DNA from 2 places in the Streptomyces sp. NPDC002785 genome. Region 2 is predicted to be linked to the other one. Evidence: predicted binding sites of a transcription regulator. Region 2 holds the regulator's gene; the other holds the start of a gene.

Region 1 (4,396 bases), on a different contig from region 2:
GTCTGCTGCAAGCCCTGGGCGGGACCTGGTGGCACCGGATGATCGTCAACCTCGGTGAGGCCGCGATCCCCGCAGCACTGGGAACCCTCGCCGCGTTCGTCCCGTATGCCGTGGTCTCTGTACGGGACACCCGCCTTGCACCCACCGGATACATCCTCGACCACCGTGATGTGTGGGCGGCATGGCCGGTTGCCGCGGCATCGGCAGCGATGTCCCTGCTGGTCGTACTGGGCATCGTGGTGGGCACACACCGCATTACCCGGGACGGCAGGTCCACCCGCCCCGCCTCCTTCACGTCCCGTGTTCCCGCGTGGCGCCTTGTCGTCTGTGGTGTCGGCGTTGCGCTGGTCCTGACCAGCCAGTACGTGCCCCGGAAGGCCCAGCTCGTCGTGTTCACCTGCGGGACCGTCGTGATGTGGGCCTTTCTGTCCTCCGTCGTGGCTCTCCTCACCCGCCGTCTGGGCTCCTGGCTCGCCGACCACGGGAGGCGTGGGGGGCATGCGGGCCGCATGATCGGCGGGCGGTGGACACACGCGCATCCCGGAGTGATTGTGCGTCTCGCTCTGGCCATGGTGATCGGCATCGGGATCGTCGCCCAGATGCAGGTGTGGACCAGCAGGCTCGGAGCGCACTCCCAAGCAGCCGTCGCCACGCACCAACGGATCAAGGACACGGTCATCGAAGTGACCGCCGGCACCATGACCGCGTCGCAGACAGACCGGTTCCGCTCGTCCCTGCCGACCGGATCGGTGCTGCTGAGCCGCACCTTCCACGATCCGGGACCGCCCAGAAACCCATGGGTGACCATCGGAGGATCCTGTCGCGACCTGCACACGCTGCACGTGACCTGTCGCGGCGACACCGCAGCAGCGGGAAGCAGTGCCCAGTTGGCCAACGTGGAAGAGATGCGCCGCTGGTACGGCGACCTCAAGTTCACACAGACCCCCCGGCTCAGCGTGAAGGCGGACGGCACACAGACCCTCCTCGTAGTGACCCCCACACCGGGGCAGCTTGCCGCGGTGAAGCAGGCCGCGTTCACGCTTCCCAATCCTTCGGTGCAGGTCGAGGCACTGGGCGGAAACTGGCTGGGGTCCTCGCGTCTACGCCTCCCGAACTGGATCCAGCTGTTCGGCGTCACCGGCATCCTGTTCATTCTCGTGGCCGGTGCGGTGAGCGCGGCGGCCGAGTTCGTCCGGATCCGCCACGCTCTCGCCCCGCTCTCCGTCCTGACCGGCCACCGCCGGGTGTTCCGGTCCGTGACCTCATGGCACCTGACCGTCCCCCTGCTCATCTCCACCGTTGTCACCGGGGCCGTGACCGCATGGCATTCGGTGTTCTTCATCGCCCTGGTACAGGAAGGCTCCGTCTCCTGGTCAGTCCTGGCAGTCGGCATTGCGGCATGTGCCGCGGTCTCCCTGACCGTCGGATTCCTCGGCGCACGCGCGGCAGCCCGGGCGGCTGACCAGTGGCGGCCCACAGCCGACTGAACGAAAGCACCCCACGGCCGATCCTCATGAAGGGGACCAGAAGAGTGTGCCCAACACCAACACACGATCCACGACCTGCTGACCGAGCACCCTGATACAAGGTCACGCAGGCCGATGCAAAGTCACAGGCAGCTTTGGTTTGGAAAGTGCAAGGTCTCCCCGCAATAGGACAGCGTTCGCCCGATCGCTCACAGCGAACAGACGTCGGGGAACAATGGGTGGCTCAGGAGCATTGAGTCTGCGTAACTCAACTTGACTGCCGAAGGGGAGATCATGGCTAGCGAGCCCAATGCGGTCACTCCGCTCGCCCTGCCCGTGCTGCCGCTCGACGACGAGGTCGTGCTGCCCGGGATGGTGGTGCCTCTGGACCTGTCCGACACCGATGTACGTGCCGCCGTGGAAGCCGCACAGGCCGCGGCCCGCGAGGGCGGCGGCAAGCCCGAGGTGCTTCTTGTGCCGCGGATCGACGGGACGTACACCGGCACCGGTGTCATCGGCACCGTCGAGCAGGTCGGACGGCTTTCGGACGGAGATCCGGGCGCGCTCATCCGCGGCCGTGGCCGGGTGCGGATCGGGGCCGGGACCAGCGGACCGGGTGCCGCGCTCTGGGTGGAGGGGGCGCGGATCGACGGGGTCGTCCCCGATCCACTCCCTGGAGCCGCCGCCGAGCTGGTCAAGGAGTACAAGGCACTCGCCACCAGCTGGCTGGAGAAGCGCGGCGCCTGGCAGGTCGTGGACCGGGTCCAGCAGATCGAGGACATCTCCGCGCTCGCCGACAACTCCGGTTACTCGCCCTTCCTCACCACTGACCAGAAGGTGCAGCTCCTGGAGACCGTGGACGCGGTCGCGCGGCTGAAGCTCGCCATCCAGTGGCTCGGTGAACACCTCGCCGAGCAGGACGTCGCCGAGTCCATCGCCAAGGACGTCCAGGAGGGCGTCGACAAGCAGCAGCGCGAATTCCTGCTGCGGCGCCAGCTCGAAGCCGTACGCAAGGAGCTCGCCGATCTCAACGGCGGTCCTGGCTCCGGCGCGGACGAGTCCGACGACTACCGGGCCCGCGTCGAGGCCGCCGGTCTTCCCGAGCACGTCCGTGAGGCCGCGCTCAAGGAGGTCGACAAGCTGGAGCGTTCCTCCGACCAGAGCCCCGAGGGCTCCTGGATCAGGACCTGGCTCGACACCGTCCTCGAACTGCCGTGGACCGAGCGGACCGAGGACGCCTACGACATCCGCGGCGCCCAGGAGATCCTCGACGCCGAGCACGCGGGCCTGCAGGACGTGAAGGAGCGGATCACCGAGTACCTGGCGGTACGCAAGCGGCGTTCCGACCGCGGCCTCGGTGTCGTCGGAGGACGCCGCGGCGGTGCCGTGCTGGCGCTGGTGGGCCCTCCGGGCGTGGGCAAGACCTCGCTCGGCGAATCCGTCGCGCACGCCATGGGGCGCAAGTTCGTCCGCGTGGCGCTTGGCGGTGTGCGGGACGAGGCGGAGATCCGCGGCCACCGGCGTACCTACGTCGGTGCTCTGCCGGGACGTATCGTCCGGGCCGTCAAGGAGGCCGGTTCGATGAACCCGGTCGTCCTGCTCGACGAGATCGACAAGGTCGGCTCCGACTTCCGGGGCGACCCGGCCGCCGCCCTTCTCGAAGTCCTCGACCCGGCGCAGAACCACACCTTCCGCGACCACTACCTGGAGGTCGAACTCGACCTCAGCGATGTCGTCTTCCTGGCGACAGCCAATGTGCTCGAAGCCATTCCGGAGGCCCTGCTCGACCGTATGGAGCTGGTCAGGCTCGATGGCTACACCGAGGACGAGAAGGTCGTCATCGCCCGTGACCACCTGCTCCCGCGCCAGCTGGAGCGGGCCGGTCTGGAGAAGGACGAGGTGACGCTCGACGAGTCCGCGCTGCGCAAGCTGGCCGGCGAGTACACCCGTGAAGCGGGCGTACGAAACCTGGAGCGGGCCGTCGCCCGGCTGCTCCGCAAGGTCGCGGCTCAGCACGAACTGGGCGACCGGGCACTCCCGTTCACGGTCACCGAAGCGGATCTGCGCGGTCTGATCGGTCGGCCGCACCACGTCCCCGAGTCCGCCCAGGACCCGGCCGAGCGCCGTACCGCGGTGCCGGGCGTGGCCACCGGACTCGCGGTGACCGGTGCCGGTGGTGACGTGCTGTTCGTGGAGGCGTCGCTGGCCGACCCGGAGACCGGGGCGTCCGGGCTGACCCTCACCGGTCAGCTCGGCGACGTCATGAAGGAGTCCGCGCAGATCGCGCTGAGCTTCCTGCGGTCGCACGGCGCGGAGTTGGAGCTGCCGGTCGCGGATCTGAAGGACCGTGGCGCGCACATCCACTTCCCGGCGGGCGCGGTCCCGAAGGACGGCCCGAGCGCCGGCATCACGATGACGACGGCGCTGGCCTCGTTGCTCTCCGGACGGCTGGTCCGTACGGATGTGGCGATGACCGGTGAGGTCTCGCTGACCGGACGGGTGCTGCCGATCGGCGGCCTGAAGCAGAAGCTGCTGGCCGCGCACCGGGCCGGGATCACCACCGTGGTGATCCCGAAGCGGAACGAGGCCGACCTGGACGATGTCCCCGCCGAGGTCCTGGACGCCCTGGACGTCCACCCGGTGACGGACGTGCGCCAGGTGCTGGAGATCGCCCTCGCCCCGGCCTCCGCGGCCAGGCCCGAGGAAAGGATCCCGGCCGCGGCGTAGGCGCCATGGCGTGACGGGCGTGGCACCACGTACGCGACCGGTACGGACGGCCTGCCTCCCCGGAAACGGGTGGGTGGGCCGTTCCGCGTGCGCCGGGCGTTCTCACGCTTCGGGCCGCACGGCTCAGGGGCGGTAGATGGTCCCCGGGACCGGCTCTGCGGGCGCCATCAGCTGAGGGACGGTGACGAAGGTGTAGCCCTGCT
Region 2 (4,396 bases):
GCTACGCGGAACGCTACGGACGCACACCGGCGCCCAACCCGGGCCGCGTCGTCATCGAGATCGCCCTGGACCGGGCGCTCGGCAGGGCGTGAGGAAAACCGCGAGCTTCACCCGGGGCTTCCCGGGGCTTCCCGGACAGCACAACGGCGCCATCGTGTTCAGGTCACGATGACGCCGTTGTGTGGGGGAAGTGACTGAGCGACATATAACGACGGGGGATCGCTCAGGCACTGCGGGGGGTGGCGGAAATAGTTTCTGGCTCGAACAGCTGGTGGTCCCGCCGGTCGAGGTTGACGAAAATCATGTCGTACCGGATCGCGCAGCGGACAGGCTGCGGGGCTCCACGCGGCTTGCGGAGGCACCGGTAGGCACGCACTTCGTCGTCTTCTTCACGTGCGACAACGATGGGGTCGCCGAACAGAGTGACCATCAGCGAGTCGCCACAACGGGGTAGGGCTGTGACGAGATCGATGAAATGCCAGCCCGATCGGTAGGCCATGGCCATCTCCCGCCGGAAGGTCCGGTCGTCCGGCGGGATGGTCATGCGTTTGTGGCCGCGCCGGCCGGCTGACTGTCCCACGACACGTCGGTGGTTCCGAATTCGCCCGCCGCCACACTGCTCCGCGCGTCATTCCCTTGACTGTCCCACGAGACATCCCCCTGAACCGCTACGGAGAATGCTGCGGCAGCGAAGGCGACGGCAAGAACCGAGCGAAGCAATCTCTTGTACATGGTTGGCTTCGTCCTCACTTGGTAGGTCCTCTCCCCCGGCTCCACCAAGACGATGTCGCAACCCAGCACGTCGAAGCCACAGGGGCGATGCATCATGTTCCTGTACGTTCAGGACCCTGGGGGGTGGAAATTTGCTCACAACAAGTACGAAACCTACGCATCCTCACCCCATCACCGAACTGTGCGACGAGGGTGCACGGCTGTATGCCGCCGCTCTGGGCGCCGGGCGTATCGGCCGCGCGGAGGTCGAGGCAGCTCCTTGCCTGTTGGAATTCGCTCTGCTGCACCCGGACCCGGACGATGCCAAATGGCTCCGCCCGGTTCCGCCCTCATCCGTGCTCGCGCAGCGGCTGCACCCCATAGAGCGAGAGATCCGGGACCGCCGCCGGATCTCCATCGAATTGACCGACGCATTCGAACCATTCATGGCCATCAGCGCCCAGCCCTCGGTGACTACGCATGCGATCACCGTCCTGGAAGGGCTGCAGACCATCAATGCGACGCTGGACACCGCGACCGCCCAATGCACCGAAGAGATACTCACCATCCAACCGGGCGGCGTCCGCAATCTGGATGTCCTCACCCAGTCGCTGGAACGCGTGGAGGGACCGATCAGCCGCGGCGTACGGCTGCGCACCCTCTACCAGCACACAGTCCGTCACGGCCCCGGCGTCTTCGCCTACCTGGAGCGGCTGCACTCAGGGCATGTAGAGGTCCGGACGCTGGAAGAGCTCATCGACCGCATGATCATCTTCGATCGCTCCGTGGCCGTCATACCCGCGCGTCGTGACCGGCAGGTGGCGCTGGAGCTGCGCCACCCCGGCCTCGTGGAGTATCTGGTATCCGTATTCAACCAATTCTGGCAACTGGCGACCCCTCTCACCGAAGAGGCTCCGTACACCCCTCCCAATGACGGCATCACCGGCGTCCAGCGGTCCATAGCCAAACTGCTCATCGAGGGATACGTCGACGAGGCGATCGCCCGGCGTCTCGGCATGAACGTCCGCACCTGCCGCGCTCATGTCGCCAAGCTGTCCGCCACTCTCGGAAGCAACAGCCGCGCCCAACTCGGCTACCTCATCGCCCAGTCGGGAATCCTCGACAAGACGCCGAATTAAGTCCGACCGGCACATGGGGGGCGGCAACCGCAATACGGGGGGAGAGAACGACCGCCGCCCCCGGCGCCGGAGAGTTTCATCACCGACGGCGTCAAGTTCAACAAGAAGGACAAGAACGATCCGGTCGACACCTGGCAGTCGATGGCCGCGGCCCGGTTCGTGCTCTCCGATCGTGACCTGACGCTGAAGTTCCAGCTGCTGCAGATGAACGTGACTCCTCCCTCTGCCGCGCCGGCACACCGGACCTCCCCGGTCCGCTCTGCATCGGCCTGCTCGCCAAGGACGGGACCGTCCATCTCGTCGGATACGGACGCACCAACCATGCGGGCAGCGGCTCAGCAGCCGTCCTCGACGCCGTCCGCACCGAAACGGCCCTGCCCGCCCCCGGCCCGGACGCCGTGGACGGGAACGCCCCGCTTCTACGGCTTCGAGATCGAGAACCTCGGCAACGGCCGTGACCCCTACCCCACCGCCCAGCTCAACGCCGCCGAACGACTGGCCGCCGCTCTGTGCCGGGCGCACGGCTGGTCGGCAAGGAGCGTGATCGCGCACAAGGAGTGGACCCGGCGCGGGGAGCACGAGGAGCGCCTCGACGCGCTGGAGCGGGCGCGCTGGCCGCTGCCGTCGCCGGCCGCGGCGACCTCGTGCGCCGCGCTGGCCCTCACGCTCTGGCAAGCCTCCGGCAAGTGACCGCTCCGCACGGCAGGTAAGCGGCCTCCCGCGCACACGGGCGAGGCCCGCCACCCGGTAAGGAACGGGTGGCGGGCCTCGCCTGTCATGCGGGTACGAACCCGCTCAGTCCTTCGGCCGCTTCGGCCGCCAGACCACCAACGCGCTGGTCTGCTGCACATCCTGATAGGGCACCAGATCGCGCCGGTACGAGGCATGCACCTGGGCCTCGCGCTGCTGCATCGCCGCCGCCGCACCGTCCACGGCCGACGAGAGTTCGGCGACGCGCTGCTGGAGGGCGGCGACCTGGTTCTCCAGCTCGATGATGCGCTTGATGCCGGCGAGGTTGATGCCCTCGTCCTGCGACAGCTGCTGCACGGTGCGCAGCAGCTCGATGTCACGGGCCGAGTAGCGCCTGCCTCGCCCGGCCGTGCGGTCGGGCGAGACCAGGCCGAGACGGTCGTACTGGCGCAGCGTCTGCGGATGCAGGCCCGAGAGCTGGGCCGCGATCGAGATCACGTACACCGGTGATTCATCGGTCAGTTCGTACGGATTGCGTCGTCGGCCGTCCACCTCAAGCTCCCTTCGCAGCCTGGAACAGCTCCGCCCGCGGGTCGCGGCCCGCGGTCGCCTTCCGGTAGGCCTCCAGCGCGTCCCTGGCCTCGGTGCTGAGGTCCCTGGGCACCGCCACCTCGACGGTGACCAGCAGGTCGCCCCGGGTGCCGTCCTTGCGTACGGCGCCCTTGCCGCGGGCGCGCATCGTAAGCCCGTTAGGGGTGCCGGCCGGCAGTTTCAGGGTGACCGGCGGACCACCGAGCGTGGGCACCTTCACCTCGCCGCCGAGCGCCGCCTCCGTGAACTCGACGGGCACGGTGACTGTGAGGTTGTCGCCCTTGCGGCCGAAGACCGGGTGGGCGTCGACATGGACCACGACGTACAGATCGCCGGCCGGACCACCGCGCTCGCCCGGGCCGCCCTTGCCGCGCAGCCGGATCCGCTGGCCGTCCGAGACGCCCGCCGGGATCCTGACCTGCATGGTCCGGGAGGACTTCGCCCGGCCACTGCCCTTGCAGACGTCGCAGGGGTCCTGGGCGATGAGGCCCCGGCCCTTGCAGTCCACGCAGGGGTCGGTGAGTGAGAAGCCGCCGCCCGTTCCGCGCGAAACCTGGCCGGTGCCGAGACAGGTGGGGCAGACCCTGGGGGTGCCGTTCTTGTCACCGGTGCCGGAACATGCCTTGCAGGGCGCCTGGCTGGACATCCGCAACGGGACCGTGGCCCCCTCGACCGCCTCGATGAAGCTGAGCGTCACCTCGGATTCGATGTCCTGGCCGCGGCGCGGCTGCACCCGCGTCCCCGTGCCGCCCCGGTTGAACAGGCCGCCGAAGACATCGCCCAGACCGCCGCCGCCGAAACCGCCGGCTCCGCCGCCCGCGCCCCCGCCCTGGGTTCCTCCGAAGAGGTCGCCGAGGTCGAAGTTGAAGTTGCCTCCGGCGCCTCCGGGTCCGGCCCTGAAGCCGCCGTTGCCGAAGAGGGCGCGCGCCTCGTCGTACTCCTTGCGCTTCTTGGTGTCGCCGAGGATGTCGTTCGCCTCGGAGATCTCCTTGAAGCGTTCCTCCGCCTTGTCATCGCCCTTGTTGGCGTCCGGGTGGAACTCGCGGGCGAGCTTCCGGTACGCCTTCTTGATCTCGGCGTCGGTGGCGTCCTTGGGGACGCCGAGGACCTTGTAGTAGTCCTTCTCGACGAAGTCCTTCGTGCTCATCGACGTCCCTCCTTCCGGACGATCGGCCATGCGACCGGCCCGTTGGCCGGTGGGTTTGGCGGGGGGGGGGGCCCGCGGTGGTGAGACCGTATTTGCGACCACCCCCGTGGCACCCCAC

Evidence for each region. The regulator HspR, encoded in region 2, represses chaperone genes until heat shock. The targets are predictions, from matches to a motif close to TTGAGNNNNNNNNNCTCAA.
Region 1: a site for HspR is predicted at 1,720-1,738, ahead of lon (endopeptidase La). Genes of this name have one in related genera too.

What each region holds. Positions count from the first base shown of each region.
Region 1 is NZ_JBEOVN010000030.1:31,942-36,337, forward strand. Features, by position in the region: gene ABTZ94_RS10850 (permease) at 1-1,487, shown strand, start outside; gene lon (endopeptidase La) at 1,761-4,193, shown strand; gene ABTZ94_RS10860 (polysaccharide deacetylase family protein) at 4,317-4,396, opposite strand, start outside.
Region 2 is NZ_JBEOVN010000145.1:2-4,397, reverse strand. Features, by position in the region: gene ABTZ94_RS27140 (pyridoxamine 5'-phosphate oxidase family protein) at 1-92, shown strand, start outside; gene ABTZ94_RS27135 ((2Fe-2S)-binding protein) at 224-544, opposite strand; gene ABTZ94_RS27130 (helix-turn-helix transcriptional regulator) at 864-1,850, shown strand; partial or broken gene ABTZ94_RS27125 (N-acetylmuramoyl-L-alanine amidase) at 2,069-2,420, shown strand; gene ABTZ94_RS27120 (heat shock protein transcriptional repressor HspR) at 2,646-3,092, opposite strand; gene dnaJ (molecular chaperone DnaJ) at 3,094-4,278, opposite strand.